DNA from 2 places in the Caloramator mitchellensis genome. Region 2 is predicted to be linked to the other one. Evidence: predicted binding sites of a transcription regulator. Region 2 holds the regulator's gene; the other holds the start of a gene.
What was found. Region 2 encodes LexA, which represses DNA repair genes until DNA is damaged. Its sites were predicted from a motif close to CNAACANNTGTTNG; they were not measured.
Positions count from the first base shown of each region.

Region 1: a site for LexA is predicted at 10,448-10,461, ahead of uvrB (excinuclease ABC subunit UvrB). Genes of this name have one in related genera too.

Region 1 covers NZ_LKHP01000004.1:48,520-64,192, forward strand. The annotation lists gene uvrC (excinuclease ABC subunit UvrC) at 1-1,136, opposite strand, end outside; gene ABG79_RS04465 (metal-dependent hydrolase) at 1,189-1,770, opposite strand; gene ABG79_RS04470 (peptidoglycan D,D-transpeptidase FtsI family protein) at 1,916-3,343, opposite strand; gene ABG79_RS04475 (FtsW/RodA/SpoVE family cell cycle protein) at 3,336-4,541, opposite strand; gene ABG79_RS04480 (FHA domain-containing protein) at 4,553-4,975, opposite strand; gene ABG79_RS04485 (YdcF family protein) at 4,984-5,553, opposite strand; gene uvrA (excinuclease ABC subunit UvrA) at 5,631-8,447, opposite strand; gene uvrB (excinuclease ABC subunit UvrB) at 8,465-10,435, opposite strand; cyclic di-AMP (ydaO/yuaA leader) riboswitch at 10,728-10,880, shown strand; gene ABG79_RS04500 (hypothetical protein) at 10,883-11,791, shown strand; gene ABG79_RS04505 (PRK06851 family protein) at 11,856-12,944, opposite strand; gene ABG79_RS04510 (helix-turn-helix domain-containing protein) at 13,113-13,487, opposite strand; gene ABG79_RS04515 (NUDIX hydrolase) at 13,636-14,046, shown strand; gene ABG79_RS04520 (PDZ domain-containing protein) at 14,065-15,366, opposite strand; gene ABG79_RS04525 (S41 family peptidase) at 15,444-15,673, opposite strand, start outside.
Region 2 covers NZ_LKHP01000005.1:92,050-107,722, reverse strand. The annotation lists gene mutS (DNA mismatch repair protein MutS) at 1-901, shown strand, start outside; gene mutL (DNA mismatch repair endonuclease MutL) at 906-2,708, shown strand; gene miaA (tRNA (adenosine(37)-N6)-dimethylallyltransferase MiaA) at 2,717-3,661, shown strand; gene hfq (RNA chaperone Hfq) at 3,697-3,945, shown strand; gene ABG79_RS05960 (methionine gamma-lyase family protein) at 4,070-5,344, shown strand; gene lexA (transcriptional repressor LexA) at 5,501-6,106, opposite strand; gene yneA (cell division suppressor protein YneA) at 6,248-6,514, shown strand; gene ABG79_RS05945 (hypothetical protein) at 6,870-7,208, shown strand; gene ABG79_RS05940 (tyrosine recombinase XerC) at 7,292-8,260, opposite strand; gene proC (pyrroline-5-carboxylate reductase) at 8,463-9,254, opposite strand; gene purB (adenylosuccinate lyase) at 9,746-11,176, opposite strand; gene ABG79_RS05925 (pyridoxal phosphate-dependent aminotransferase) at 11,326-12,510, opposite strand; gene ABG79_RS05920 (PadR family transcriptional regulator) at 12,524-12,898, opposite strand; gene ABG79_RS05915 (stage V sporulation protein S) at 13,300-13,560, opposite strand; gene rny (ribonuclease Y) at 13,665-15,230, opposite strand; gene ABG79_RS05905 (ATPase) at 15,491-15,673, opposite strand, start outside.

The DNA.
Region 1 (15,673 bases), on a different contig from region 2:
CCTATAGTTTTCTGCTTTTCTTTTATTATTTTAGCCTTAATCTGCGTCAATGCTGCCTCTGCATTCCTTTGCGCCATTTCAACTATATCTTTTTTGTCTCCCTTCTTAGGTGTTTTTATCTTAACCTTACTTCCCTTCTGTCTTGATAAATAATATTCGATTATATTTATTTCAGGAACTTCACTTTGCAGAATAATATCCCTTGGAATATACTCCTCATTTGAATAATACTGAACCAAAAATTGAGATATTAGCTCATCTACATTTTCTTCTATATCTTTGAAATAGAAATTTTTTGTCCCCAGTAGTTTGCCACCCCTGATATAGAACATCTGTATACATGTTCCTTCATCGTCCTTAGCAAATGCAATAACATCCTCATCCTCAAGTGCAGATGATATAATCTTCTGCTTCTGCTGAATCTTCTTAATAGCATTTATATTATCCCTTATCTCGGCTGCACGTTCAAACTCGAGATTTTCTGATGCCTTAAACATCTTTTCTTCTAGGTCCTTCAACACATCATCGTGCTTCCCAGATAAAAGTTTTATTACATCTTCAATTTGTTTCATATAATCTTCCTTTGTAACATCGCCTTTGCATGGCCCTAAGCATATGCCAATATGATAATTTAGGCATGGCCTTCCAACTTGAGTTCCAAATGATAATTGTCTATTGCAGGTTCTTATCTTATATAGCTTTTTTATTAAAAGCAATGTATCCTTTACAGCTCTTAAATCAGTAAATGGTCCAAAATATTTTGCTCCATCCTTCTCAAGCTTTCTAACCATCAATACCCGTGGATACTCCTCTGTAAGTGTAACTTTAATATACGGATAATTTTTGTCATCCTTCAGCAAAATATTATACTTAGGTTTATGTTTTTTAATCAAATTGGCCTCTAAAACAAGAGCTTCCAATTCATTATCAGTTAATATATATTCAAACTCCCTTATCTGATAAACCATGGCTCTAACTTTAGGATGCTGATTCTTAGAGTTTTGAAAATACTGCCTTACTCTATTTTTCAGCGATATCGCCTTGCCTATATAGATTATTTCTCCATTTTCATCTTTCATTATATAAACACCAGGACTATCCGGAAGATTTTTTAATGCTTCTTTAATGTCAAACACAAACTCACCCCCATGAGTGACATTCACTTGATTTCTTGACTTCTTGAGTTGTTTACTTCATATTCAATAATATTTCTGGCAATTTCAACGTCAAATATATCAATCCGCCTGAAATTATTAGCCCTTCAAAAAGGTTTCCCCAAAATGAACCTACTGAAAACGTTATTGGCATTTTATACTTTTTCTTCCTAAAAGGATAAAACAGTGAGACACCTCTATTAGTGAACATATCGGCTAATATATGCAGTCCATAGCCTATAAAAAATGGGACAATATATTCCCTAAAACCATAGGTTCTCGCTGCATAACCAAAGGTTGAACTAAACGAAATCAATCCCACCAAACTATGAGTAATTCCATTTCTATGTGATGAAAAACCAGTTAAAATAAAGAAAATGCCTATTATTTCAACGTATTTAATATTCAAATAAAATAAATTCAATAAAATAAAGAATATACCAATTGTAAAATAAATAGACGTCTTAACAGATTTATTCTTAATAGGCAGTATATATTTATTCAAAAAAGCCTTAGGATGGTCTATATCGGGCAAAAGAGAAGCTAATGCGCATATAACAAGACCACCTAAAGTTAATTCTACAACATTATATTGTGACAACACAACTGTAGACATCACTCCTATTCCCACATGGGTTTTACCAGTCATGATTATTCCCCTTTATGTAAACTTTACATATAGTATATACTAATTTTTACTATCGAACAAGTGTTTGTCACAAAAAAAGATGGGTCATTGCCCATCTTTTAGGTAACAATATTTATTTTAAATATTCTCTTATAATTTCTCTTGCTATCTCAGCAGCCCTTTTCCCGCCAGTTCCTCCATTTTCAACAATTACAGCAAATGCAATTTTAGGATTTTCTGCAGGTGCAAAACCCACAAACCATGAATGTGTATCGGTTGTTTTTGGTATTTCCGCCGTTCCTGTTTTCCCTGCAACGTTTATTCCGTAAACTCTCGCTCTTTTTCCTGTTCCCTCTTCAACAACCTCAAGCATATATTTTTTTATCTTTTCTGCAATGTTTACATCGATTGCTCTTCCTATCTCATCGGGCGAATTTATTTTCAAAGCTACTCCAAAATTATCTTTTATTTCTTTTACAACATATGGTTTCATCATTACGCCATTATTTGCAACGGTAGCAGCAATAAGGGCCATATGTAGTGGATTTGTTGCAACTCCATGCTGCCCTATAGCTGATTGGGCTAATAGTGCCTTGCTATTCTTATCCTCTATTTGGTATTGTGACTTACCTATCTGAAAATCATCAGTTTTTATTTCCCTGTTAAATAGGAATTTTTCTGCTGTTTTATTTAAATTATTATATCCTAACTGCATACCCAGTGTTCCAAATGTAAAATTGCATGATTCTTCAAAAGCCCTTTCCAGGTCAATAGCTCCATGAACTTCGTTATTAAAATCACTTAAAACATAGTTTCCTATTTTTAATTTGCCTGTGCATTTAAATTTTTGGTTATCCATTGTTTTTAAATTTTCAAGCGCCGATGCTGCTGTAATAATTTTAAACGTAGAGCCAGGTGGGTAAAATCCCATAATAGCTCGGTTAAGAAGTGGATTTGCATCTACATCCTCTTTATAGGTTTTAAATTCTTTATCGATGTCTTCTGGGTCATAGGCTGGAGTAGAAACCATCGCAAGTATCTCTCCGGTTAGGGGATTTAATGCCACAACTGCTCCTCTGTCATTACCTAAAAGTTTATAGGCTTTATTTTGCAGGTCTGCATCGATAGTTATAAATAAATCGCTTCCCCTTTTTTCCCCTTGAAAAGTTTGAGCAAGATTTCTAAAAATGCTTCCTATAAAATCATAATAAAAAGTTCTTCCCTGCAATGCATCATTATATTTTAATTCAAGCCCAGTCTTACCGTATATATAGCTATTATAACCTATCAAATGCGAGAAGGCCTCTCCATTTTTGTAGTATCTCTTTTGGACACCATTTACCCTTTTGCTATAGGCAACTGTCTTTCCATTTCTATCAAGTATCGAGCCTCTTAAAACTTCGTTTTCAGAAAGCTTAATCCTCGGATTTGAACTATCCATCACAACTGATGGAGATACAAAAATATTAAAATAGGTTAAATACCCTATTATTGAAAAAAAACAAATCGAAAAAAATATAATTAAAATCTTTATATTTTTAATAAGCCTTTCATCATTCATCTAAATTCCCCATTTCAGATATTTTCTGTAAAATTCCAATCGATACAAAGCTGATTATCATTGAACTTCCTCCATAACTTACTAAAGGCAGCGTAATTCCTGTTAGTGGAATCATCTTAGTTACTCCACCCACGATTACAAAAACCTGAAACGCAAACATACTTGCAATACCTACGGCTACAAGGCGTGAATAATCATCCTTTGCGTATAACGCAGTTCTAAGCATTCGATAAATAAGGAGCAAATACAGCATCAATAGTGCTATTGCACCTAATAATCCAAATTCCTCTGAAATCGCGGAAAAAATAAAATCTGTGTATACCTCTGGAATTACCTCGGGGTGACCTGCAGCAAGCCCTGTTCCAAACAATCCGCCACTTGCTATTGCAATCAGCGACTGGCATATTTGATAACCTGCTCCAAACTTATATCTCCACGGGTCAAGCCATATATCAACTCTTTTTCTAACATGGCTGAATAAAAAATAGCTCATAAATCCACCTATCGAAAATAAAAAAGCTCCTGAAAATATATATCGCAACTTTGACGTCCCTATATACAGCATTGTCATAAAAATACCAAAGAACATCAAAGATGAGCCTAAATCCTTTTCCAAAACAAAAATTGCTATCGATAAAATTACAGGAATGGATACTTTTAATACATCCCTATAGGACTCAATCCTTTTAATTGCAGACGAAAGATAAAAAATCATGGTTATCTTTGCAAGTTCTGAAGGTTGAAATCTAAAATTCCCAAATTGAATCCAATTCTTCGACCCCTTTATTTCTCTTCCTATAAGCAAAGGCAGAGTTATAATAACAATCGTAAATATAGCAAAAAAAATTTCACTTTTTTCAAATTTCTTTATTTCAGGCATAAAAAGCAAAATAAAAATAAAAAGTGAAATTCCAATTGCAAACCAGGTTATTTGCTTAAGCGCTCTTTCTAAATCAAGCCTGTATAACATTACAAGCCCAAACTGAACAATGAATACAGATAATATATACAAATACTTATCAATAGTTGGGAAAAAGCGTTTTACAATAAAATGTCCGTATCCTGTTAATCCTATTGAAAATGCTCCGTATACAAACGGTGCTATTTCAAAATTCCCTTTGTATAGTGATAAAATCAGGAATAAAAGCAGAATAATAAAATAGATATTATGTAAAATCGATTTTTCTAATTTTTCCATCCAAATCTCCCCTAAACAACAACCTTGAATGTAACTCTTCCCATCTCTATTATATCGCCATCATCAATACCTTCTAAATCCTTTATCCTTTTTCCATTCAAGAATGTTCCGTTTGTGCTGTTTAAATCCTCAATGTATAAATTATTATTTTTAACAAAAATTTTTGCATGATTTCCTGAAATGTATGGATCTTTAATTGTAATATCCGAATCATCATTTCTACCAATTAAAAGAACTTTGTGAACCAGGAAAAAAGACCCTCTGCTCAGCCCCGTCTCTTCTGGAGCGTCTATAACCTCTAAAGTGTATTCTTTAACATTACCCTTTGGCTTTACACCCTTTAGGTCTAAATACATAACCCTTATAATCCTGAAAAGCACAAGATAAATTAATCCAATCACGACGAACTTTAATATCATTGCAATCTCTTTCATATCATCACCTACGAACCCAAAATATAGAATTTTAATAGGGCAATAATCTCACGTAAAAATCCTACTGTTTCAAACCAAATCCACTCTTTTACATAACAACCTGAATATGTCGCATTCATACCTATCTTTCTTGCAATTAAAGATGCCCTTTTTAAATGGTATTTATTTGAAACTATTATAGCACTATTAAATCCCATATTCTTCATTATATCCACAGAATTAAATAAATTTTCATATGTTGAATAAGATTTATCTTCTTCTATTATAAATTTTTTATCAACACCATATCTAATTAAATACCTCTTCATTGCTTCAGCTTCTGAAACATCTTCATTTTCTCCTTGTCCACCTGTAACTATAATATACTTTGAATAGCCTTCATTATATAGACTTAGCGCTAAATCGAGTCTTTCCTTTAAAAAATAGCTCGGCTCCTCTCCTCTAACTTTACAACCTAAAACTATTATACAGTCAGATTTTAAAGGCTTTGTTGTCCATCCAAAATGCAGTATTTGACCTGCCAATATAGCAAAAATAAATATTCCAAGTATAAAAACTCCAATTATAATTTTTTTCATTTATCTCCCCACCTTTACCATTATTATAATGTAAAAAACAAGACCTGCAAATGCAAGCCTTGTTTTTTACATTTAAATTATAAATATCTTTTTAAATACTCACCTGTGTATGATTTCTTATTCTTTATTATCTCCTCTGGGGTTCCGGTTGCAATAACTTGTCCGCCTCTATCTCCACCTTCAGGTCCCAAATCAATAATATAGTCTGCACATTTAATAACATCTAAGTTGTGTTCAATAACTATAACAGTATTCCCGGTTTCTACAAGCCTGTATATTATTTCAATAAGCTTTCGGACATCTTCAATATGAAGCCCAGTTGTCGGCTCATCCAAAATATAAAGTGTCTTACCAGTGCTTCTTTTTGACAATTCGTATGCAAGCTTTATTCTTTGGGCTTCTCCGCCAGAAAGCTGAGTTGATGGCTGTCCTAGCTTTACATAGGATAATCCTACATCATACAATGTCTGAAGTTTGGTCTTTATCCTTGGAATGTTTTCAAAAAACTCAAGTGCCTCTTCAACTGTCATATCTAGGACATCTGCTATGTTTTTACCCTTGTATTTAACCTCAAGAGTCTCCCTGTTATACCTTTTCCCTTTACATACCTCGCATGGAACATATACATCGGACAAAAACTGCATCTCAATCTTAATTATACCATCACCTGCACATGCTTCGCATCTGCCGCCCTTTACATTAAAGCTGAATCTTCCAGCCTTATACCCCCTCATTTTAGCCTCAGGAGTCTGTGCAAACACTTCCCTTATAATATCAAATACACCCGTATAAGTAGCAGGGTTTGAACGAGGCGTTCTACCTATTGGCGACTGGTCGATATCTATTATTTTATCAATATACTCAATTCCCCTTATTTCATCATGCTCTCCAACATCAAACTTAGAACCATTTAACTTCTTTGCAATTCCTTTATATAGTATTTCGTTAACAAGAGTGCTCTTTCCTGAACCCGAAACTCCAGTTACGCAAGTAAATACCCCCATTGGAAACTTTACATCAATCTTTTTAAGGTTGTTTTGCCTTGCTCCAATAACTTCAATCCATTTTCCATTCGGCTTTCTTCTTTCTTCTGGAACTTCAATCTTTTTTCTTCCACTTAGATACTGACCAGTAATTGAATTTTCATCCATCGCAATTTCATCAGGAGTTCCGGCAGCAACTATATTCCCACCGTGTGCTCCTGCACCTGGTCCAATATCTATAACATAGTCAGCAGACCTTATAGTGTCTTCATCGTGTTCTACTACGATTAATGTATTTCCTAAATCTCTTAAATGCTTTAATGTTCCAAGCAATTTATCGTTATCCCTCTGGTGAAGCCCTATACTCGGTTCATCAAGTATATATAAAACTCCAACAAGCCCTGACCCTATTTGTGTTGCAAGTCTTATTCTCTGAGATTCACCACCCGAGAGAGTAGAAGCTGCTCTTGATAATGTTAAATAATCAAGTCCAACATCAATTAAAAACTTAAGCCTTGCCTTTATTTCCTTTATTATTTGATTTGAAATAGTCTCTTCCCTTTGAGTAAGCTTTAGTTTGTTAAAGAATTCGAATTCTTCTCTAACCGGCATATCGCTAATTTGAGCAATCGAAAGCCCTCCTACAGTAACTGCCAAACTCTCCTTTTTAAGCCTTGCCCCTTTGCATAGATGGCATTTTTTAACCGACATATAGCTTTCAATTTCTTCCCTCATATACTGTGAATATGTTTCTTTATATCTTCTTTGTAGGTTTGGAATTACTCCTTCAAATGTATATTCTGTTTCACCCTTTATTTCGTTTCTTGTAAATTGAACTTTAAACTTTTCACCATTGTTTCCATATAAAATAATGTTAACTATTTTTTCATCTAAATCTTTAATTGGAGTATCAAGGCTGAAATCATAATGTTTTGATAATCCCCTTACGACTGCATAGGTCCAGCCAGTTTCATCAAGAACTCCCCAAGGTTTTACAGCCCCTTGTTTTATAGAAAGTTCTCTATCCGGAATCACTAAATCCGGCGAAAGTTCCATCAATACACCCAATCCATCGCATTCTGGGCACTTTCCAAATGGATTGTTAAATGAAAACATCCTTGGCTCTAAATCTCCAATGCTTATTCCACAATCTGGGCAAGCATATTTTGAACTAAACAATAATTCCTCTCCATCTACAACCTGCACAACTACAAGTCCATCTGAAAGCTTTAATGCAGTCTCAATAGAATCAGTAATTCTTGACTGTATTCCTTCTTTTATTACGATTCTATCTATTACAACTTCTATATCGTGTTTTTTATTCTTCTCCAGCTTAATTTCATCATTAATATCATAAACTTCCCCATCGACCCTTACTCTTACAAATCCATTCTTTTTTATATTTTCTAATACCTTTACATGCTCCCCTTTTCTTCCTCTTACAACTGGGGCTAATATCTGAAGCTTTGTCTTTTCCGGGAATTCTAAAACCTTATCCACCATCTGGTCAACAGTCTGCTGTTTAATCTCCTTCCCACATTCAGGGCAGTGCGGGATACCTATTCTTGCATACAATAGCCTTAAATAGTCGTATATTTCAGTTACTGTTCCTACAGTAGAACGAGGATTTCTGCTTGTAGTTTTCTGGTCTATCGAAATCGCAGGAGACAAACCTTCAATATAATCAACATCAGGTTTATCCATTTGCCCTAAAAACTGCCTTGCATAAGCAGAAAGTGATTCTACATATCTTCTTTGCCCCTCAGCATATATAGTATCAAATGCCAGTGATGACTTGCCTGAACCCGAAAGTCCAGTTAATACAACAAATTTATTTCTTGGAATTTCAACATCTATATTTTTTAAATTATGCTCCCTTGCTCCTTTGATGATTATTTTATCCTGAAACATTATTTTACCTCCAGATACTATCTTTTCTTGCCTTCCTTTTGTTTTTGAAGTTCTTTAATTAAATCCCTTATTTCGGCAGCTTTTTCAAACTCAAGCTCCTTTGCAGCCTTTTTCATCTGCTCTTCAAGTGACCTTATAAGCATATCTATGTCCATATTCTTATCAATATAAACCTCTTTGGTCTCTGCTGTCTTAGTTGCTTCTATCACTTCATGAACAGGTTTAATTATCGTCTTTGGAGTTATTCCATGTTTTATATTATACTCCATCTGTATTTTTCTTCTTCTATTAGTTTCATCAATAGCTCTCCTCATAGAATCAGTTATATTATCAGCATACATAATAACTCTGCTTTCGGAGTTTCTTGCTGCTCTACCGATTGTCTGAATAAGAGAAGTTTGAGACCTTAAGAACCCTTCCTTGTCTGCATCAAGAATAGCTACAAGTGCAACTTCAGGAATATCAAGTCCTTCTCTCAAAAGATTTATACCTACTAAAACATCAAATTCCCCAAGCCTTAAATCTCTAATTATTTTCATTCTTTCAATTGTATCTATATCTGAGTGGAGATACCTTACCTTAATTCCAACTTCCTTAAAATAGTTTGTTAAATCTTCAGCCATCCTCTTTGTAAGGGTAGTTACTAATACTCTAAACCCTGAAGATACTGTCTTATTAATCTCTCCAAACAAATCATCTATCTGTCCTTTGACCGGTTTTACTATAATCTCAGGGTCAACAAGTCCTGTTGGTCTTATTATTTGTTCTGCTACTTGTGTAGAATTAGTAAGTTCATACTCTGCTGGCGTAGCACTCACAAATATTACCTGGTTAATCTTCTTTTCGAACTCATTAAATTTTAATGGTCTATTGTCGTATGCAGAAGGAAGTCTGAATCCATATTCAACAAGGTTATCCTTTCTTGATTTATCTCCTCCATACATTGCCCTTAGCTGTGGAATAGTAACATGGCTCTCATCTATAAACAATAAGTAATCGTCCGGAAAATAATCTAAAAGAGTATATGGTGGTTCCCCGGGACTTCTGCCGTCAAAATGTCTTGAATAATTTTCTATTCCCGTGCAGTATCCAACTTCCCTCAGCATCTCTATATCATACTTGGTCCTTTGCGCAAGTCTTTGTGCCTCAAGAAGTTTTCCGTTATCCAATAGAAATTTATATCTTTCTTCCATTTCTTTTTCAATAGATTCAATTGCCTTTTCTATCTTTTCCATGGATGTTGCATAATGGGATGCAGGATATATCGAAACATGGTTTCTTTCTCCCAATATTTCTCCTGTTAAATAGTCTATTTCTGTAATTCTATCTATCTCGTCGCCAAAAAATTCAACCCTTATAGCTTTCTCTGAAGATGAAGCAGGAAAAATTTCAACAACGTCTCCTCTTACCCTAAAAGTCCCACGGTGAAAGTCTATATCATTTCTCTGATACTGAATATCTATAAGTTTTCTCAATACTGCATCTCTTTCTTTTTCCATTCCCACTCTTAAAGAAAGGACAAGGTTTTTGTATTCAAACGGGTCTCCAAGACCGTATATACATGACACGCTGGCAACGATTATAACGTCTCTTCTTTCAAAAAGAGCAGATGTTGCAGAGTGTCTCAATTTATCTATTTCATCGTTTATCGATGCATCCTTTTCAATATAAGTGTCGCTGTGTGGAACATACGCCTCCGGCTGATAATAATCGTAATAGCTAACAAAATACTCAACAGAATTATTAGGGAAAAATTCTCTGAACTCGTTGCATAGCTGAGCTGCAAGAGTTTTGTTGTGGGCAATAACAAGGGTAGGCTTTTGAACCCTTTCAATAATGTTGGCCATTGTAAACGTCTTACCGGAGCCTGTAACCCCTAAAAGTGTCTGCGCCCTGTCACCTCTTAATATACCTTCAACTAACTTATCTATCGCCTCAGGCTGGTCGCCTGTTGGTTTAAAATTCGATACTATTTTAAATTCACCCATAACCTCACCTCAAGAACATTTGTTCGTAATTTGATTATATACTTATCTATAAATTTAGTCAATCAAACTCACATATATTTTACTCTATATAATTAATTTTACAACTATAATAAATCTTGATAGATTTTGATGAATCATTAAACATTCTTCGACTCTGTTTTTGATTTGTTATAATTTGCTGAAAATTCTTGTTTAGCTAGTTAAAGTTAAGTTAAAGCCTTCGTTTTAGCAGAACTGTAAGTTGCTGGTATATATTTCTATTGACAAGCCCTCTTATCTCAAGCATAATATAAAAAGAAATTAGCCGAATGCCATTAGGCAGCGGGGGATTTATTTTGGGGTGAATCTAGATAGTTTGTTTACTTGATTTTCAAATTGCTATCTAGTAGGGACGCTCTCTTCCCGAACCCGACAACTAACCTCGTAGGCGTTAGAGAGGTGGAACAAATGATAAAACTATTAGCTATTTTTATTACTCTAATTATTTCAGCCAGTTCCTTTAGCACATTAGCTTGGACAAGCTTAACTAATCTTAATTCATCATCAAACTCAGTTTTAAATAATTCAGCTTTTGAGAAAGAACTTGTAGATTTATCTAACTCAATAGAGAACGAAAATATATTGAGTATAAAAAGGGCAAAGGTAGCAGAAGCAATCAATCTTGATAAAAATAAATCCAAAATTGATAATACTAAAGTTGCTTCTGCAAAGGTTGTTGCTCCAGAAAAAAACATTGCTTCAACCAAGAAGATTATTGCTAAACCAGCAAAAAAAGAAGCATCTTCAAAATCAACTAGAATATCTGCTACATCTACAAAAACGGTAAGAACTTCAAATTCAACAAAGTCAAAATCATCTACCAAACTGGTAGCTTCAAGAAGTTCTAATGGTTACGGTGAGCTTCTTGACTGGTGGAGTTCTGTTAGCAATATTTTTGCTATAGGCTCAACAGCTAGAGTTATAGATTTACAAACCAAAAAGTCATTCTATGTGGTTAGAACCTATGGGCATAATCACGCTGATGTTGAGGCAAAGACTTTAAATGATACTAACACCATTAAAGAGATATGGGGCGGTTGGTCATGGGAAAGACGTCCTGTCATAGTTGAAGTAAACGGGAGAAGAATTGCAGCTTCCATGACAGCAATGCCTCACGCAGGAGTAGATTCTGCTCCTGCTTTAAAGGTTGTAGATAATCGCTCAGGGGGTTATGGAACTGGACAAAACCTTGATAAAATAAAGGGAAATGGAATGGATGGCCACATAGATATTCACTTTTTAAACAGCACAAGGCACAAAGACGGTGCCGTTGATAAGGAGCACCAGGCAATGGTAAAAAAAGCCGCCGGATTCTAAAATAATGTAAAAAAAGGCATATATTGCTGCCCAATGCAACAATATATGCCTTTTTTACATAATATTATTTTATTACCTTATACATTTCAAGTAAAGTCTTTGTAATTCTGATTCTTAAAGCATTTACATTATTGAAATCCATTGCATTAATATAATATTTCTCTAGTTCATCATGCAGTTGCTTAATATTAGAATATATCTTCTTTGCCTTTCCTATTTCTTCGGCATATTCCTGTTCAATAGCTTTAATTGGCTCCTTGTCCTCATGGACTATTTCTGTATTTATACATTCAAACATATCAACAAGCTTATCATTTCCATGAGGGTCAAATACATGTGGTGCTGTTCCATCTAGCAAAGCAAAATCAAGTTCCCTTATAACTATCATATCAATACTTGAAGGGTCAAATGCACAATGATAAAACTCAACATCATAACCACTGTTTAAGGCAGCCTGTGCTATTTTTTTAGTCATTGTTGACTTACCTGTGCCCGGTCTTCCCTTTACGATATACCTATTCTTTATATCCTGAGTTAAATTTTCATAGAAGCATACTTGCCCTTGAGGCGTCATAGCCCCTGCAAATCTATGCCATTCCTTTGATTTCTTATGCGTTCTTCCTCTAACAACTTCATTTATCAACTTTTCTGTAATCTCATCAGCCTTTTTAAAGTCCATTCCCTTTAAATATTCCTTTTCCCACTTGTCATGTATTCCCTTTGCGTTTTTCATATGCTTAAAAAACGATTTATATTGATTTTCTATCTCGTCAATGTAGAACTTAATAATCTCTTTTCTACTTCTTAAATAGTCTATATCCCAGTATTCTCCAAAGTCTAAAAGTCTTTCAACTGCCCCTGGATATTTAGGGTCAATGACGTGTGGTGCGGTTCCATCGACGATTACAACATTTAAATCGTTAACAACAATTGCATCAAGTGAGTCTTTATCGGCCGAGCAATAAACAAAGTCAACGCTCATTCCCTCTTTAAGCAGGTCTTCACCAATAAGCCTCATAAAAGTTGATTTTCCTGTTCCAGGGCCTCCTTTTATAATATAAACCCTCTGAGCATCCCTTAGAACATAGTCAAAATAATTTACAAATCCAGCAGAAGTGTTTGCACTTGCAAGATAGTATCTTGATTTAACCATATTCTCCTCCAGAATAGAATTATGTTTTATAATATGCAATTAGTTCAATAAAAGTTCCTTTTTATTTTCAATGCTTTTCCCTTCAAAATGCCTTTGTTATTTTTAAGAAACAAAAATATCAAATAGATCTTCTCAGATGCTTAGATATTTTTGCATTTCCTATATTTATTAACGCAATATAGTTCTTTTCTTTGTATCATAAGATTTGCCTGTTGCTTCCTTGATCCATTCATCGATTAAATCCTTTGAAAAGTAGAGCTTACTATTTATTCTTATATATGGGAACATTCTTCCCGTAAAGACACTTTGTTCATGTAATATTTTTTCTTCTGTTGCAATAATATCCATAATATCTTCTTCTGAAATACTTAGATATTCTGAAGCTTCAGATAATGTTAATAATTCCTTATTATATCTTGATTCTCTATATGCAAATTGTTTGCTTATATTTAATGCAGTATAACTTACAACTAAACTGGATATTAACAAGCATATTGATAAAAGAATAATGCTATAGAATAATTTACTATTTTTATTTTCCATTGAAATTCCCTCCAATTTACATATATTACAAATATTATTCTGTATAAATTAATATATGACTGCTAATTAATAGTAATGAGTATTTAAATTATTCTAAAAACGTTCTATAATAATAGTAAAGTTTCAATATTTTTTAGGGGTCGACATTATGTATGATATTAGATTTCATGAGTATGATATTTTGAAAAACAACCAACTCAAATATGCTATAATAATGGCAAAGATGGACGATAAGTGGATTTTTGTAAGACACAAAGATAGAACAACCTGGGAAATTCCAGGTGGACATCGAGAAGAAAATGAACATATCGAGCAAGCAGCAGAGCGTGAATTGATTGAAGAAACTGGGGCAATTGATTTTACTATCAAACCTGTTTGTATATATTCAGTAAAAAATGAAGGTATCGAAACATTTGGGGCTTTATTTATTGCAGAAGTGTTTAAATTAGGTGAATTGCCTGATTTTGAAATAGCTGAAATTACTTTAAGTAAAAGCCTGCCTGATAACTTAACTTATCCAGCTATTCAACCTGTCTTATTTCATCATGTAATAAAATAAGCTGCCTAATTTAGCAGCTTACTTTTTTCTTCTTTTCTTTAATTTATCAAACAACCCTTTTCTGTCCTCTAATATAGGAACATTATACGAATATTTGGGAATTGTTAAAACGCCGAGTTCATTAACCCCATTCTGGTAATCCTTGTATTCATAGATTTTCCTATTTCCATCAATATCTAACACTTCAACCCATATAAAATTCACATAGTCATCAAATATGCTTATTACATCATCAAGTCCTTTGATAGGTCGATTATTTATAGAAACAATCAAATCGCCCGGCTGAATTCCCATTTTTCCAGCAGGTGAATTGGGCATGGAATCCAAAACAATAACTCCATCTTCTCTTCTAACCCAGATTGGTTTTCCTTTTTTTTCTTTACTTCTTTCATAGAGAATTAACCCTTCATGTGCAATTGGTGAAAATAAAGCAGCTAATATTGTGAAAATAGGGTATTTTGTTGCCAACAAGGATAAAATAATTAAAGTTATGCTAAACACTGCTAAATGCAACGATGTTCTTTTTACTTTCCTTTCAACATTTGTTGTAACAGCAAAATCTCCATATCCCATCATAGCAAATACAGGTATTGCCATAAATACTGAATTTTTAACGTCTATTTGAACAAGTGTTGGTTTTACAAGCGGCCACCAGTCTGGAGTAGCGACTAAATCTCCGGCTGGAACATTTTGCATCATTAAGAAGAAGAAAATTAGTGGTATTGGCCAAAACCTTTGTATCAAGTAGATTCCTTGAATTTCATCATCCTTTTTAATAAAAGCTGGTATTGCAGACCTATGACCATCAAACCAAACTAAAACTGATTCAATAAGGTGCATAACTCCAACAATTGCAAGAAGAGAAGGGACATCTATTCTAATATATTCAAATGCATTAATAAATGATTCTGATGTGATTATACCCTTCTTAATCAAATAATCGCTAATAATTAGAAAAATGCTATATAAACCGCCGGAATATGATAGGCAAACATAACGGGGATTAATAATCAAAAGAACTAAGGATATTAAAACAACTATTTCTAAACCTAAGCTCCTTGAAAAAGTTATTCCTACTGCAGTCATAAATACATTTCCTACGATTCCTGCTATAAGTCCAGCAAGTATTGATGTTACCACCATATCCTTAACACTAAGTTTTGATTCACCGTAGTAAACTTCCCTCTGAAGTTGGTAGATTTTTTTATATTGACTATATAAAACAAATAAAAATGCCCAGGCAACAGGCTCAAAAATAAAACTTATAACACCCTGTGCATATGTTTTTACAGCAAATACAATTAGATTAATAAACCCCATAACAAACCTCCATAAAAATGTTAGCAAAGGCCCGAAATCTATTCGGACCTTATTAATATCAGATATTATATTATCGTCTATTGTAACTTAGCCTTTAGCACTTCTAAGGCCTTTTTAATCTGCATATCCTGTTCTAGAGTAGGCTCCTTTTCCTTTTGCTCCTTTGGCAAATCATATACTATGTCAGGCATAATTCCTTTACCTTGAATACATTCTCCATTTGGAGTATAATATCTTGCAATTGTAACCTTTACACCTGTTCCATCCTTTAAATCGATTATGTTTTGAACAAGGCCTTTACCAAAAG
Region 2 (15,673 bases):
ACCTAAAATTACTGATGATGGTGTCATTGAAATAAAGGAAGGAAGACACCCTGTTGTTGAAAAGATGATTAGTGGTGTTTTTGTTCCAAACGATACAATGCTTGATAATAAGGAAGATATGGTAATTATTATAACAGGACCTAATATGGCAGGTAAATCTACTTATTTAAGGCAAGTTGCTCTAATCACTTTAATGGCGCAAATAGGCTGCTTTGTGCCTGCTGCAAGTGCTAAAATATCAATAGTTGATAGAATATTTACAAGGATTGGTGCTTCAGATGATTTGTCATTAGGACAAAGCACATTTATGGTTGAAATGTCGGAGGTTTCAAATATATTAAACAATGCTACTAAAAATAGCCTGCTCATTTTGGATGAGGTGGGAAGGGGAACAAGCACATTTGATGGTTTAAGTATTGCATGGGCTGTTATTGAGTTTATAAGTCAAAGAATTGGGGCGAAGACTCTGTTTGCAACTCATTATCACGAGCTTACAGAGCTTGAAGGTAAAATAGATGGAGTTAAAAATTATTGTATATCTGTTAAGGAACATGGGGAAGATATAATATTTCTTAGAAAAATTATTCGAGGGGGAGCCGACCAAAGTTATGGTATTCAGGTTGCAAAACTTGCCGGTTTGCCTTCTGAGGTAATCGATAAAGCTAAAGAGATACTTGAAAAACTTGAGGAGAGCGATATAAGCAAAAAATTAAAAACAAAAACTAAGCCCGCTGTTGTTAAAGAGGCTGCCGCAACATTGTCTAATGAAATTAATCTGTTTAATTATAAAGAAAATGAATTAATTGAAGAAATTAAATCTATAGATGTTTTAAATATTACGCCAATTGAGGCTATAAATAAATTGTATAGTTTGGTGAATAAAGCAAAAGGTTTAAGGTGATATGATGGGAAGGATAAGAATATTAGATGACGATACTATAAGTAAGATTGCTGCCGGAGAAGTTGTTGAAAGACCTGCTTCTGTTGTTAAGGAACTTATTGAAAATTCAATTGATGCTGGTTCTAAAAATATTTATGTTGAAATACAAGATGGTGGAATTTCTTATATTAAGATAACCGATGATGGAAGTGGTATAGACTATGACGATGTTGAAATAGCTTTCTTAAGGCACGCAACAAGTAAAATTAGTAGTGATGAAGATTTATTTAATATTAGAACTTTAGGTTTTAGAGGTGAAGCGTTAGCAAGCATTTGTGCTGTATCAAAAGTTGAGCTTATTACAAGGACTAAAGAAAATGATTTAGGTGTTTTTATTAGAGTTGAAGGCGGGGAAATAATTGAAAAAAAAGAATGCGGTGCTCCATTAGGAACGACAATTATAGTAAGGGATTTGTTTTATAACACTCCAGCAAGATTGAAATTTTTGAAATCTCCAGGAAGAGAAGGAACAATTATTACCGAGATTATTCAAAATCTTGCTTTTTCGAATTCATCCATTTCTTTTAAATACAAGAACGGTGATAAACTGATTTTCGCAACCAAGGGAGATGATAATTTAAAAAACACCATGTTATCAATTTATGGTAAACAGGTAAATGACAACTTATTAGAAGTGAATTATGATGATGGTTCAGTTAGCATCAATGGCTATATTGGAAATAATGCCCTTGCAAAAAATAGCAGAAATTATCAATCGCTTTTTGTAAACAATAGGTATGTGAAGAATAAAACTATAAATGCAGCAATTGAAAACGCATTTAGGACTTTTACTACGGGCGATAAATTCCCAATGTATGTGTTGCACATAAATGTCGAACCATCAATAATTGATGTTAATGTTCACCCTACAAAGGCAGAAATTAAGTTTCAAAATGAACAGGAAATGTATAAAATTGTTTTTGATAGCATAAAAAAAGCATTTTCAACAACTAAGACAATTCCGAATATAATTTTTGAACCTAATGTTGTAAGCAAATCACCTTTGACTGCTAATCAGGAGAGAATAGATTTTGCTATTAATGAAAAAAGGGATTATAATATACCAGATGATAGTTCAAAAGAATATAAATATATAAATAGTGATTTTTCTTTTAATGAAGAATCCTCTTTGGATGATTTAAAGAAGGAAAAAGAGGAAATAATAATAACTGGTTCTAATGTTGAAAATAAACTACCAAGGTTAGCAGTTGTTGGTCAAATACATTTTATGTATATAATCGCAGAAGGTGAAGAAGATATGTTTATAATAGACCAACATGCAGCACACGAGAGGGTTTTATATGAAAAATATTTGTCAGAGTTTAGTGATGCAAAAATACAAAGTCAAACTTTATTGACTCCTATAATAGTGGAGTTGAGTAGCACTGAGAAGAATATTGTAGTTGAAAATTTAGATAATTTTGCTAAAATAGGATTTGGTATCGAGGATTTTGGTGGTAATACAGTTTCAATAAGAGCTGTTCCTGTTATATTAGGAAACCCTAACTATAAAGAACTTATATTTGATATCATAACTGAAATTCAAGAAGTTTCAGGTAATTTTTATAAGTCGATAAACAAAATAATTTATACAATGGCATGTAAGAGTGCGATTAAAGCAGGAGATAGGTTAACGATTGCCGAAATGAATAAACTTATAGAGGATCTAAGAAGGTGTTCAAATCCATTTGCCTGCCCCCATGGTAGGCCAGCGATAATAAAGATGAGCTATAACGAACTTGAAAGAAAATTTAGAAGGATACTTTAGGTGATTATATGAAAAAAAACATAGTTATTATAGCTGGACCAACAGCTTCCGGAAAAACAAAATTAGGTATAGAACTGGCTAAGAGAATAAATGGAGAAGTAGTATCGGCAGATTCCATGCAAATATATAAATATATGGATATAGGTTCTGCAAAACCGACAACAGAAGAAATGCAGGGAATACCTCACCATATGATAGATGTCGTTACGCCAGATGTTGAATTTAGCGTAGCAATGTATAGAAAAATGGCAGTTGAGTGCATTGATGACATTATTAAAAGAGGAAAAATTCCAATCGTGGTTGGCGGAACAGGACTTTATATTAATTCATTAATTTACCCCTTAGATTTCACTGAAACATCAAGAGATGAGGATTATAGACTTTATCTTGAAAATTTAGCTAAGGAAAAGGGAAATGCATATGTTCATGAAATGTTAAAGGAAGTTGATAATGAATCATATATAAGATTGCATCCAAACGACTTAAAAAGAATAATAAGAGCACTTGAAGTATACAAAAATACAGGGAAACCAATATCGGAATATCAAAGAGAATCTAAACTTAGGGATGTTGATTTTAATTTTGCATTTATTTGCTTGACTATGGATAGGGCAAAGTTGTATGATAGAATAAACAAAAGAGTTGATATTATGTTTGAAATGGGGCTTGTAGATGAAGTAAAAAGGCTAAAGGACATGGGATATACAAGGAACATGACATCTATGCAAGGAATAGGTTACAAGGAAGTTTTTGATTATCTTGATGGATATTTTACATTAGATGAAATAAAAGAATATATTAAACAAAGCACAAGACGATATGCTAAAAGGCAATTAACATGGTATAGAAGGGAGGATAGGATTTATTGGGTTAATCTCGATGAATACGACTCTTTTGACGAAGTTTTGGAAAATATTATAGGATATATAGAAGGAAAATTTAAAAATTTATAGAATTATATATTATAACTTAATTGGAGGATGATGGTATGGTTAAGAACGTAAATAATTTACAGGATGTTTTCTTAAATCAAGCACGTAAAAACAAGATTCAAGTTACGATATTCCTTGTATCAGGAGTTCAACTAAAAGGAAATGTTAAGGGTTTTGATAACTTTACTGTTATATTAGAATCAGAAGGAAAGCAAATGATGGTTTATAAGCATGCTATTTCAACGATAGTTCCTGCAAAACCAATCCTTTATACACCACAGTCCCAAGAAGAACTTGGTGAATAAAACTCGCATTTAGCGAGTTTTTTTAATGGGTGACATTCACTTGATTTCTTGACTTCTTGAATTGTTTGTCAATTTAATTTCGATGTTCAGATATTTTTACAAGCTGTTAAAATGGAGGTAAAAAATGCTGGATTTAACTAAGCAATTTATGTTAGAAAAATATGGATTTACAGAAAAAGCAATTGATTTAAGTGAAAAAGCAATGAAGGATATTTCTGATTTGTTTAATAAAATTGATGAAATAAAAGAGTATAATCAACTAAAAGTATTAAAAGCCATGCAGGACGAAAAGTTATCCGATGCTCATTTTACTCATTCAACAGGATATGGTTATGGAGATATTGGACGCGATACGTTAGATAGGGTGTATGCGAGGGTTTTTAACTCTGAGGATGCTCTTGTAAGGCCGCATATAGTATCAGGAACCCATGCTATAACCATAGCTTTGTTTGGCAATTTGCGTCCAAATGATACTTTACTTGCTATAACCGGAAGACCATATGATACATTGCTGCAAGTTATCGGTATCGAAGGTAGTAATATGGGTTCATTAAAGGAATATGGAGTTAATTATAAACAAATTAATTTGTTGGAAAATGGAAAAATAGATTTAGAATCAGTTGTTAATGAACTTTTGAATGATGATTCGATAAGAATGGTTGCTATTCAGCGTTCTACAGGCTACGGGTGGAGACCATCTCTTAGTATAAACGATATTGAAACTGCAATAAAGGAAATTAAAAAGATACGAGAGGATGTTATTATATTTGTAGATAACTGTTATGGGGAGTTTATTGATGTTAAGGAACCAACTGACGTCGGTGCAGATTTGGTTGCAGGGTCTCTTATTAAGAATATTGGAGGAGGTATTGCTCCAACAGGTGGTTATGTAGTTGGAAGAAAAGAATTAGTAGAAAATGCAGCTTATAGATTAACAGCCCCTGGAATAGGTAGGGAATGCGGTTCAACATTTGGTGTTATAAGGCCTATGTTTCAGGGGTTATTTATGGCACCGCATATAACTGCTGAAGCATTAAAAAGCGCTATATTTACATCGAGGATTATGGAGCTTGCTGGATATGAAGTTTCTCCAAAGTATTATGAAAGCAGAAGCGACTTAATTCAGGCAATAAAATTTAACAATAAAGAGCATTTAATTAAATTTATAAAAGGAATACAGAAAGGCTCTCCTGTAGATTCTTATGTAGATTGCGAGCCGTGGGACATGCCTGGCTATACTGACCAAGTTATTATGGCTGCAGGCGCTTTTATACAGGGCTCATCAATAGAATTAAGCGCTGATGCACCAATTAGACCACCATATATTGCCTATGTCCAAGGTGGGCTAACATTTGAACATGCCAAAATTGGAGTTTTAAAAGCATTATCAAATATTTAAATTTCCATAAAAATCAATATTCAAAGGAAAATCAAACAATCACATAGTTAAGTCTAAATTAAAAGGCCGCATAAACATGCGGCTTTTTTAAAATAATTGACTAGTCCAAATTGACAAACAATTCAAGAACTCAAGAAATCAAGTGAATGTCACCAATTACATTTTTCTTATTAAACCTTTTACTTTACCAAGTATTTTACATTCGTTAACAATAATTGGTTCCATGCTTGAATTTTCAGGTTGTAATCTAATATAGCCGTTTTCTTTGTAAAATGTTTTAACAGTAGCACTGTCATCAACCAATGCAACTACTATATCTCCATTATTTGCAGTTGATTGTTGTTCTACTATAAGTAAATCACCTTCAAATATTCCTTTTTCTATCATCGAATCTCCCTTAACCTTTAAAATGAAAGTGTTATTATTTGTTCGAATAAAATCTACTGGTAATGGAAATGTATCTTCTATATTTTCTACCGCAAGTATAGGTTGACCTGCTGCAACTTTACCAACTACAGGGACATTTATTATTTCTTTATCAACTTGCCCATCTAATACTTCAATAGCACGAGGTTTACTTGGGTCACGTCTTATTAATCCCTTCTTTTCAAGTCTCTCCAAATGACCATGAACGGTAGAAGTTGATCTTAAACCAACCGCATTGCATATTTCCCTTACTGAAGGAGGATATCCTTTAGATTGTAGTTCTTTTCTTATAAATTCTAATATTTCATGTTGTTTATCGCTATTTATATTTGACATGTAATTCCACCCCTTAGTATTTTATAAATAAATTATAGCATATATCAAAAAAAATAGCAAACTTATGTTCGCATAGCTATTGACAATCGAACATGTGTTCGTTATAATGATAATAGAACAAATGTTCGAGGAGGCGTTAAAATGAAAAAAGGAAAACTATTAATTTTTGTCCTAGTTATTATTTTAGTGGTATTTCCAGTATTCAAAAAAGTTAAAAGCGAAAAAATAAAGAACCAGGAATACATATACGTTACTGTTAAAAGTGGAGATACAGTTTGGAAGATTGCAAAAAAACATAACATAAATAAAAAAGATATTAGAAAATTAGTTTATGAAATAAGAGAAATAAATAAGCTTGACACATTGATTATTCACCCAGGTCAACTTATAAAGGTCCCCATTGAGTGACATTCACTTGATTTCTTGACTTCTTGAATTGTTTGCCAATTTGAACAAGCTAAATCTAATGAAATTAAGTGAAGAAATACATTGAAATTATTGTTTTTTAAGGAGTAGTTGCTACTCCTTAAATTTATATTATTTCATTTGTTTCTGCAATATTTAATACCAGCACTTAAATTTCCAATATTACTTACTAATACTTTAATAGACTAATACTTTAATTGAGAGAGGTTTGCTAGATCTCTCATCATTAGTCATTTCCTTTAAGATAGTTTTATTTAACTGTATTCCTTAACACTCTTGAGCAAAAATAATAATAATGCTATAATTTATCAGTAAAATTACACAAGGAGCTGATAATATGCAGAAATGTATTTTTGATGATAAAAAGATTTGTAATAATTGCAGCGATTGCAATATTTGCGATTTAGACCAAAGCAAAACATGTGACAACTGTGGAAAATGCATTAGTGTTGATTCCGAATACTTTGAAATTAAAGTTGAAGGTATTTTAGAGAACGAAAGTGAATTTGACGATTATATTTATGAAGAAGATTTAGCATTTGACGAAAAAAGCAATAATAATTCGAGCGAATATGAAGATTCTTGCGATGAAGTAGAGGAGTTGTTTATAGAAGATTTTCCTGAATTGAGAGACAAATATTATAAAAATTTAGAGAAAATATTCTTTAAGAAATAGCCTTGGCGACAGTAAAACCAAGGCTATTTTATCACATGTCCCATTTGACAAACAATTCAAGAACTCAAGAAATCAAGTGAATGTCACTCATTAAGAGGGTTGGACTTAACTGCATCTCTGAGTATTTCATCATCTAAATGGGTATAAATTTGGGTAGTTGAAACGCTTTCGTGTCCTAAAATGTGTTGCAGCGTTCTGATATCAACTCGCCCGTATTTATACATTAGAGTTGCAGCAGTGTGTCTTAATTTATGGGGTGTATATTTATCATCAAATAGACCCGCATTAACTATATATTTTTTAACGAGTAGTTCTACAGTTCTTTTATCAATTCTCTTTTTTCTTTCGCTTAAAAATAATGCATCCTTGTCTATAACTCCATCTTTTGGTCTAACTGTAAGATATGAGTTTATTGCTTTTATAACCAGTTCGTTAAGGTAAACAGTCCTTTCCTTATTACCTTTTCCAATAACAGTAAGTGTATCACCTTTAATTTTACTGATATCTATATTCACGAGCTCAGATAATCTAAGACCACAATTTAAAAATAAAACTATAATTGCATAATCTCTTTCCTTATTTCTACCGTTTATAGAATTTAGAAGAGCTTTGCTTTGCTCAAGAGTTAAATATATAGGATGCCTTTTATTAATTTTAGGGGATTCAAGTTCTCGTGCAGGGTTTTCCTTAAGTATTTTTGCTTTGGTTTCAAGGTAGTTAAAAAAAGACCTTATAGCAGCAGTTTTTCTTGCACGAGCATAGTTGCTGTTGTTTCTTTTGATCGATACATAATTGATAAATGAGTAGATATCATTTAGCTTAATCGATTTTATAAATTCCTCATCAACATCGTAGATATCAATATCTTCAATTTCATTTTTTAATCTATTTTTTATCTTTTTTAAATATTTTAAGAAGAGCCGTATTTCAATTTTGTAACCTGCAACTGTGTTAATGGATTTGCCTTTAACAGTGAACATATAACCTAAAAAATCGTTTAAAATAGGAGGCAGGTTGTCATCAAATATCAATTCCAGTTTATGGCTTTCCATAGCTACTCCCCCATCAATCAGAACTTTAACATTTCGCTAAATTAATATTTAGCGAAATGTTTTCTTCCACTACTTTTATTTATTTCAGTCACATTTTTTGATTTTTTTCTTTTTGAAAGACCTGAGAATAGTAATATACAAAAAGATATATAGATAATTGCAATGAATATAAATAATAAATACCTCAGTATAATCATTAAAATCACCTTATATTCTTTATATCTAAATTTTTCTTATATGTATTAATTATACACTCAATTATTGCACTTCTTAAACTTTTTTCTTCAAGAGTTCTAATACCTTCAATTGTTGTGCCTCCTGGTGATGTTACCATGTCTTTGAGTTCAGCTGGATGCCTTTCTGTTTTCAAGGCTAATTCAGCGCTACCGAGAATCATCATTTCAACAGCAGCATATGCATCCTTTCTTGGAATACCTAATAAAACAGCTGCATCAGCCATAGCTTCCATAAAATTAAATACAAAGGCTGGTCCGCTACCAGTAACCGCTGAATATGCATTCATTAAATCTTCTTTAATAACTTTAATCAAACCTATGTTTCTTAACAAACCTTCAAAATATTGTTTTTCACTATCATTCACAAACTCATTATAGGAAACAGCAATAAAACCTTTTCCTACTAATGATGGTGTATTGGGCATTGTTCTTATTATCTTCTTATACCCTACTACTGCTTCTACTCTTTTAATTTCATATCCTGCTGCCATTGTAATAATTATTTTTTCATCATCCAAAACATCCTTTATCTCATGTAATACATTATCATAAGCATAAGGTTTTACTGCAATAAATATATACTTTGATTTTGCTACAACATCTTTTTCGCTAATGCACACGTTTATACCTGCACTAATATCTTCAATTTTATTTTTATTATGGTCATAGGCAAATATTATATTTGGTTCCACTCCTCCTTGTATCATACCTTTAATAATAGCAGCTCCCATATTGCCACAACCAATAAATCCTATCATAAATTCAGCTCCTTTATTATTTTAAGTTATAATAATATTTTAGTCTATTTTAACTAATAAGAAAAGTTATTTTTGATTTATCAACAACGGTGAATAAGTCTGTTGATTATAATGCATTTTTTGAAGCAAACAAATTCTAATCTCATATTATCTTTCGACTTTTCAGATGAAAATAATTTTCAAATTATAAATGAGTAAAATATGTAAAATTATAGAGAATCCCTATGTAGCTATTTCGACTCATTTCTATTTCGTCCGGGACATTGTTAACATTTCAACAAAGTCTTATTTAAAATAGGATGAACATAAAGATTATGTCCATCCTAACTTTTAACATACTATGCAATTTTATTAATCGTTCATAAAGACAAAAGACTGATTGAATTAAATATCCCCTTATACAAATAAACAACCTATAATTATAGAGATTCTTGAATGCTTGTTTAAATTGACAAACAATTCAAGAACTCAAGAAATCAAGTGAATGTCACTCATACATTGATTTCAACTTTTATGTTTTTTTCTAAAAATTCATTTAAAACAGGGTTTACTTCTTGTTCTAAAAATTCTTCAACCTGTTCTTTGGAACGTCCTATATAATTAGATGGAATAATAGCAGCTTTAATTTCTTCTATATTTAGTTTAAATAAAGGATCTTCAGCAATTCTTGAAATCAAATCGTTATCAAGGCCCATTTCCTTTACTCTTTTGCCTGCCTCCATAGAATGCAATCTTATACGTTCATGCAGCTCCTGCCTGTCACCGCCTTTTTTTACTGCTTCCATCATTACATTTTCTGTAGCCATAAAAGGCAGTTCATCCATAACTCTTTTTTCAATTATTTTAGGATATACAACTAAATTTTCAGTAATGTTAATGTATAAATTTAATATTCCATCTAATGCTAGAAAAGATTCAGCAACTACTATTCTCTTGTTAGCAGAATCATCAAGAGTTCTTTCAAACCACTGTGTAGCTGCCGTTATTGCAGGATTTATAACGTTAGCAATAACATATCTTGAAAGGGATGAAATTCTTTCGCTTCTCATTGGGTTTCGCTTATAAGGCATTGCCGATGAGCCTATTTGATTTTCTTCAAATGGCTCTTCGATTTCTTTAAAACTTTGTAAAAGCCTTAAATCGTTGCTGAATTTATATGCACTTTGCGCGATACTTGCCAATACGTTTAAAACCATTGTATCCTGTTTTCTTGGATATGTTTGCCCGGTAATCTTAAAATATCTATCTTTAAATCCAAGCTTCTCGCAAACTAAATCATCCAATTTCTTCACCTTTTCATGGTCACCATCAAATAAATTTAAAAAGCTCGCCTGTGTTCCTGTTGTTCCTTTTACACCTAATAATTTTAATGAGTTTATTGTGTAGTTTAGGTATTCTAAGTCAATTAATAGGTCTTGAATCCATAGACATGCTCTTTTTCCGACTGTTGTTAATTGAGCAGGTTGTAGATGGGTGTAAGCTAGTGTTGGAAGTTCTTTATAATTTTCTGCAAACCTTTTTAAATTATCTATTACTTTAACTAGCTTCTTTCTTATTAATAGTAAAGCATTATACATTATTAAAACATCTGTATTGTCGCCTACATAACAGCTAGTTGCTCCAAGATGAATCATTGGTTTTGCCTTAGGACATTGTTCTCCATAGGCGTAAACATGTGACATAACATCATGGCGTGTTTGTTTTTCTCTTTCAATTGCAACCTCATAATTTATAGCATCAACATGTGACCGTAATTCATTTATTTGTTCATCTGTTATGTTAAGACCTAGTTCCTTCTCAGCTTCTGCTAAAGCTATCCAAAGTTTTCTCCATGTAATAAATTTATTGTCATCTGAAAATATGTATTGCATTTCATATGATGCATATCTGGTAGAAAGTGGACTTTGATATCTATCATGCATTTTCTTCACCTCATATAATTTATTACTTTATGATTATTATATAGTATTTATTTTAATACAAAAAATATTCTTCATAATATTGTGGACAATAGAATTGTTATTCATTTTATATTTCGGAATGATTGTAAAAAAATAAGAGGATTAACCTCTTATTTTAAGAAATTTTCAATTCTATCTAATCCTTTTTTAATATTTTCCATTGATGTTGCGTATGACAATCTTATAAAATCATCAGTTCCAAAACCTTCTCCAGGAATTGCTGCAACATGTTCTTCATTTAAAAGAGCGTTGCAAAAATCAACTGAACTATTTATTTTATAACCTTTGATTGTTTTACCCTTAATCTTTGTGATATTTATCATTACATAAAATGCTCCAGCAGGTTTTCTACATGAAAGACCTTCTATATTATTTATTCTATCAACCATATAATTTCTTCTCTTCTCAAATTCTTGTTTCATTTTTAAAACTTCATCTTGTGGTCCGTTTAAAGCCTCAACGCTTGCATATTGAGCTATAGTATTTGGGTTTGAAGTAGCATGGCTTTGTATATTAGCCATCAGCTTAGCTATTTCTTCACTGGATGCGGTATAACCAATTCTCCAGCCAGTCATAGCATAAGCCTTTGATACTCCATTTATTATAATTGTTCTGTCTTTAATGTCTTGTCCTAAAGAGGCAATGCTAATATGTTGTTTATCATCATAAATAAGTTTTTCATAAATTTCATCAGATATAATAATCAAGTCATATTTAATTGCTATTTCCGCGATAAATTTCAAATCGTCTAATGTATAAACGGAACCTGTTGGGTTGTTTGGACTGTTTAAAATAATTGCCTTGGTTTTGGATGTAATTGCCGCTTCTAAAACTTCCTTCTTATATCTAAAGTCATCTTCTTCCTTTGTTTCAACAAAAATAGGAACAGCGTCAACCAATTTAACCAACTCAGGATAACTTACCCAATATGGAACTGGAACTATAACTTCGTCACAAGGATTGCAAATAGCAGCAAGCGCATTGAATATGGAATGCTTTGCACCATTTGATATTACAATCTGTGATGGTTTGTATTCTAAATTATTTTCACTCTTTAGCTTTTTGCAAATTGCTTGTTTTAGTTCAATTATACCTGAAGCTGCTGTATATCGTGTTAAACCTTTCCTTATAGCTTCAATAGCTGAATCTTGAATGTTTTCAGGAGTGTTAAAATCAGGTTCACCTGCTCCAAAACTAACAACGTCGATTCCATCTTCCTTCATCTTTTTTGCTTTAGCAGTTATCTCCAAAGTAACTGAAGAAGATATTTGCTTTGCCTTTCTTGATAGTTCCATAAATATTGCCCCCTTAGTATTTATAAATCTCGTTTAAAGTATATTTAATAATATCAAGCGATTCTTCTAATAAAGGTTTATACATTGACTTTATTTTTTCATAATGCTTTAATCCGTTTTCGGTTATTTTATAATTTCTTTTAGTTTTTTTATCAGGCTCTTCCCACCAACCTTCTATTAACAAGTTTTCCTCCATATCCCTCAGCAATGGATAGACCATCCCTGGACTAGGCTTCCATCTGTAGTTTAAAGATTTTTCAATTTTATCTATCAATTCATTTCCATAATGATTTTTTTCCTTCAAAAAATGCAGCACAAAAAGTTTAACCAATGTCGTTGTATTTACCTTGCTTATAATTTGTCTATTCCTGTAGCTTCCATCATTCATAATTCCACCTCAATTTCAGGTATATTTTTAATATAGCATTAATTTATTCATGTGTCCATATGATTATGAAATTTTTCTTTCAAATTAGTGACATTCACTTGATTTCTTGACTTCTTGATTTGTTTGTCAATTTTAAATATAAAGCTTTCATAATATATTTTACGTCTACCTATAAATAAAATCGGCTCTACTGGTCATCTAAGGGTAACAAAACAATAGATTAAGTCCTCTAAATTACAATTAATCAGTTAAGCTTCGTCTAAATTAAAGAACCCCATGAATGATTCCTTTTGATTACTCTCATTAACCATTTTGTGTTTTAACACATTTGGCCAATGATTTAATAACAAAATCATTCAGGGGCTTTACAGACTTTAGAATAGAATTATTAAATAAATCCTTTATCTAGGTTGAACAATAAACTTGATAGCTGTTCTTTCTTCACCTTCTATTTCTATATCAGTGAAGGCAGGTATGCAAATTAAGTCTACTCCGCTTGGAGCAACGAAACCTCTAGCGATAGCCACAGCCTTAACAGCCTGGTTTATGGCTCCTGCACCTATCGCTTGAATTTCTGCAGTGCCTTTTTCTCTTATAACACCTGCTAAAGCGCCTGCTACTGAGTTTGGATTTGATTTTGCTGAAACCTTTAATACTTCCATTTTAATACCTCCTCGAGTTCTATTGTGTAGTCATATTTAATAAATTCTACAAAAATTTAGATTTTCCTGCTAATTAATAAAAAAAACCCCAAAATTATTGGGGTTTATTTTGCATATTCAATTGCTCTTACTTCCCTGATAACATTGACCTTTATTTGACCAGGATATTCGAGCTCGTTTTCAATCTTTTTAACTATGTCTCTTGCTACATGGATGATTTCATCATCGCTAATTTGTTCAGGTTTCACCATTATTCTAATTTCGCGACCTGCTTGTATAGCAAATGACTTTTCAACACCTTCAAATGAGTCTGCAATTTCTTCAAGTTTTTCAAGTCTTTTAATGTATGCTTCAAGTGTTTCTCTTCGTGCACCAGGTCTAGCAGCTGATATGGCATCGGCTGCCTGAACTAGAACCGCTTCTATTGTTAATGGTTCAACATCACCATGGTGTGCCGCAATTGCGTTAACAACAGCAGGTGATTCATTGAACTTCTTTGCAAGCTCACTACCAAGCAAAGCATGTGGTCCTTCTGTCTCGTGATCAATCGCTTTTCCAATGTCATGAAGAAGTCCTGCTCTTTTAGCTATATTAACATCTGCACCTAATTCAGCGGCCATAAGACCAGCTAAATATGCTACCTCAATTGAGTGTTTTAATACATTTTGACCATAACTAGTTCTGTATTTTAATCTACCTAACATTTTAACAAGCTCAATATGAAGTCCATGAACACCCGTCTCAAAGGCTGCCTGTTCACCCTGCTCTCTAATTTCATTGTCTATTTCTTTCTTTGCTTTATCAACCATTTCTTCAATTCGTGCTGGATGAATTCTTCCATCAGCAATTAATTTTTCGAGAGCAAGTCTTGCAACTTCTCTACGAATTGGGTCAAATCCTGAAAGAATAACTGCCTCAGGAGTGTCATCGATAATCAAATCTATACCTGTTAATGTTTCAAGAGTTCTTATGTTTCTGCCTTCTCTACCTATAATTCTTCCCTTCATTTCATCATTTGGTAGAGTTACAACAGAGACTGTTGTCTCAGCTACATGATCAGCTGCACATCTTTGAATAGCATATGAAATAATTTCTCTTGCCTTTTTATCAGCTTCTTCTTTTGTTTTGGTTTCGATGTCTTTTATTAGCAGTGCAGCTTCATGTCTAACCTCTTGTTCAACATTTTTTAATATTATTTGCTTTGCTTCTTCAGCAGTTAATCCAGCAATTCTTTCCAATTCTTCATTTTGCTTTTTATAGAGTTCTTCAACCTCATTTTGTAAATGTTCTATTTCTTGAAGCTTTTTATTTAGGCCATCTTCTCTTTGTTCAAGAGATTCTACTTTTTTATCAAGAGTTTCTTCTCTTAATATAAGCCTTCTCTCCATCCTTTGAAGTTCATTTCTTCTTTCTCTAACTTCTCTTTCAAATTCGTTTCTGAGCCTATGAACCTCTTCCTTAGCCTCTATAACAGCTTCCTTCTTTTTAGATTCAGCTTCTTTTTCTGCTTCTTGAATAATTCTATTTGCTTCTTCTTCAGCGCTCTTGATTTTGTTTTCTGCAATATTCTTTCTAATTATATATCCAGCTATAAAAGCTATTACCCCAACAACTACTATAGCTATTATCCAAATAATAGTTTGAATAATTACACCTCCTTTGTTTATCATATATTTATTGATATATAAATTCAAATAGCTTAAAATCTATTTGATTTACTCTCCAAGTTAATGAATTTGATACCTGGAGAACTAACGAGAAACAAATACTTGAAGCACATTTCACTTCCCATGACATTAGAAAATTTCAAATTCTTAATTAGGAAAAGCCTACCAAACATTATTATATCATGTCATCATGATATTGTGCAAGAATATTAGATTTCATTCCTGCATATGTTTGTTTAATTAATTGTATTATAGATTAATATTCATGTCAAGCTACCCTTGAGCTGTTCAACTTGGCTTATCCCATTATTTAATGTAACCCTGTATACATAGTCACCATTCTCTAATAGATGAACATTGTGAGTGACCATTATTACTTGCCTATTAAACATATCCGATAAATTCTTAATAAACTCGGCAACATTGACTATGTAATCATCACTTAC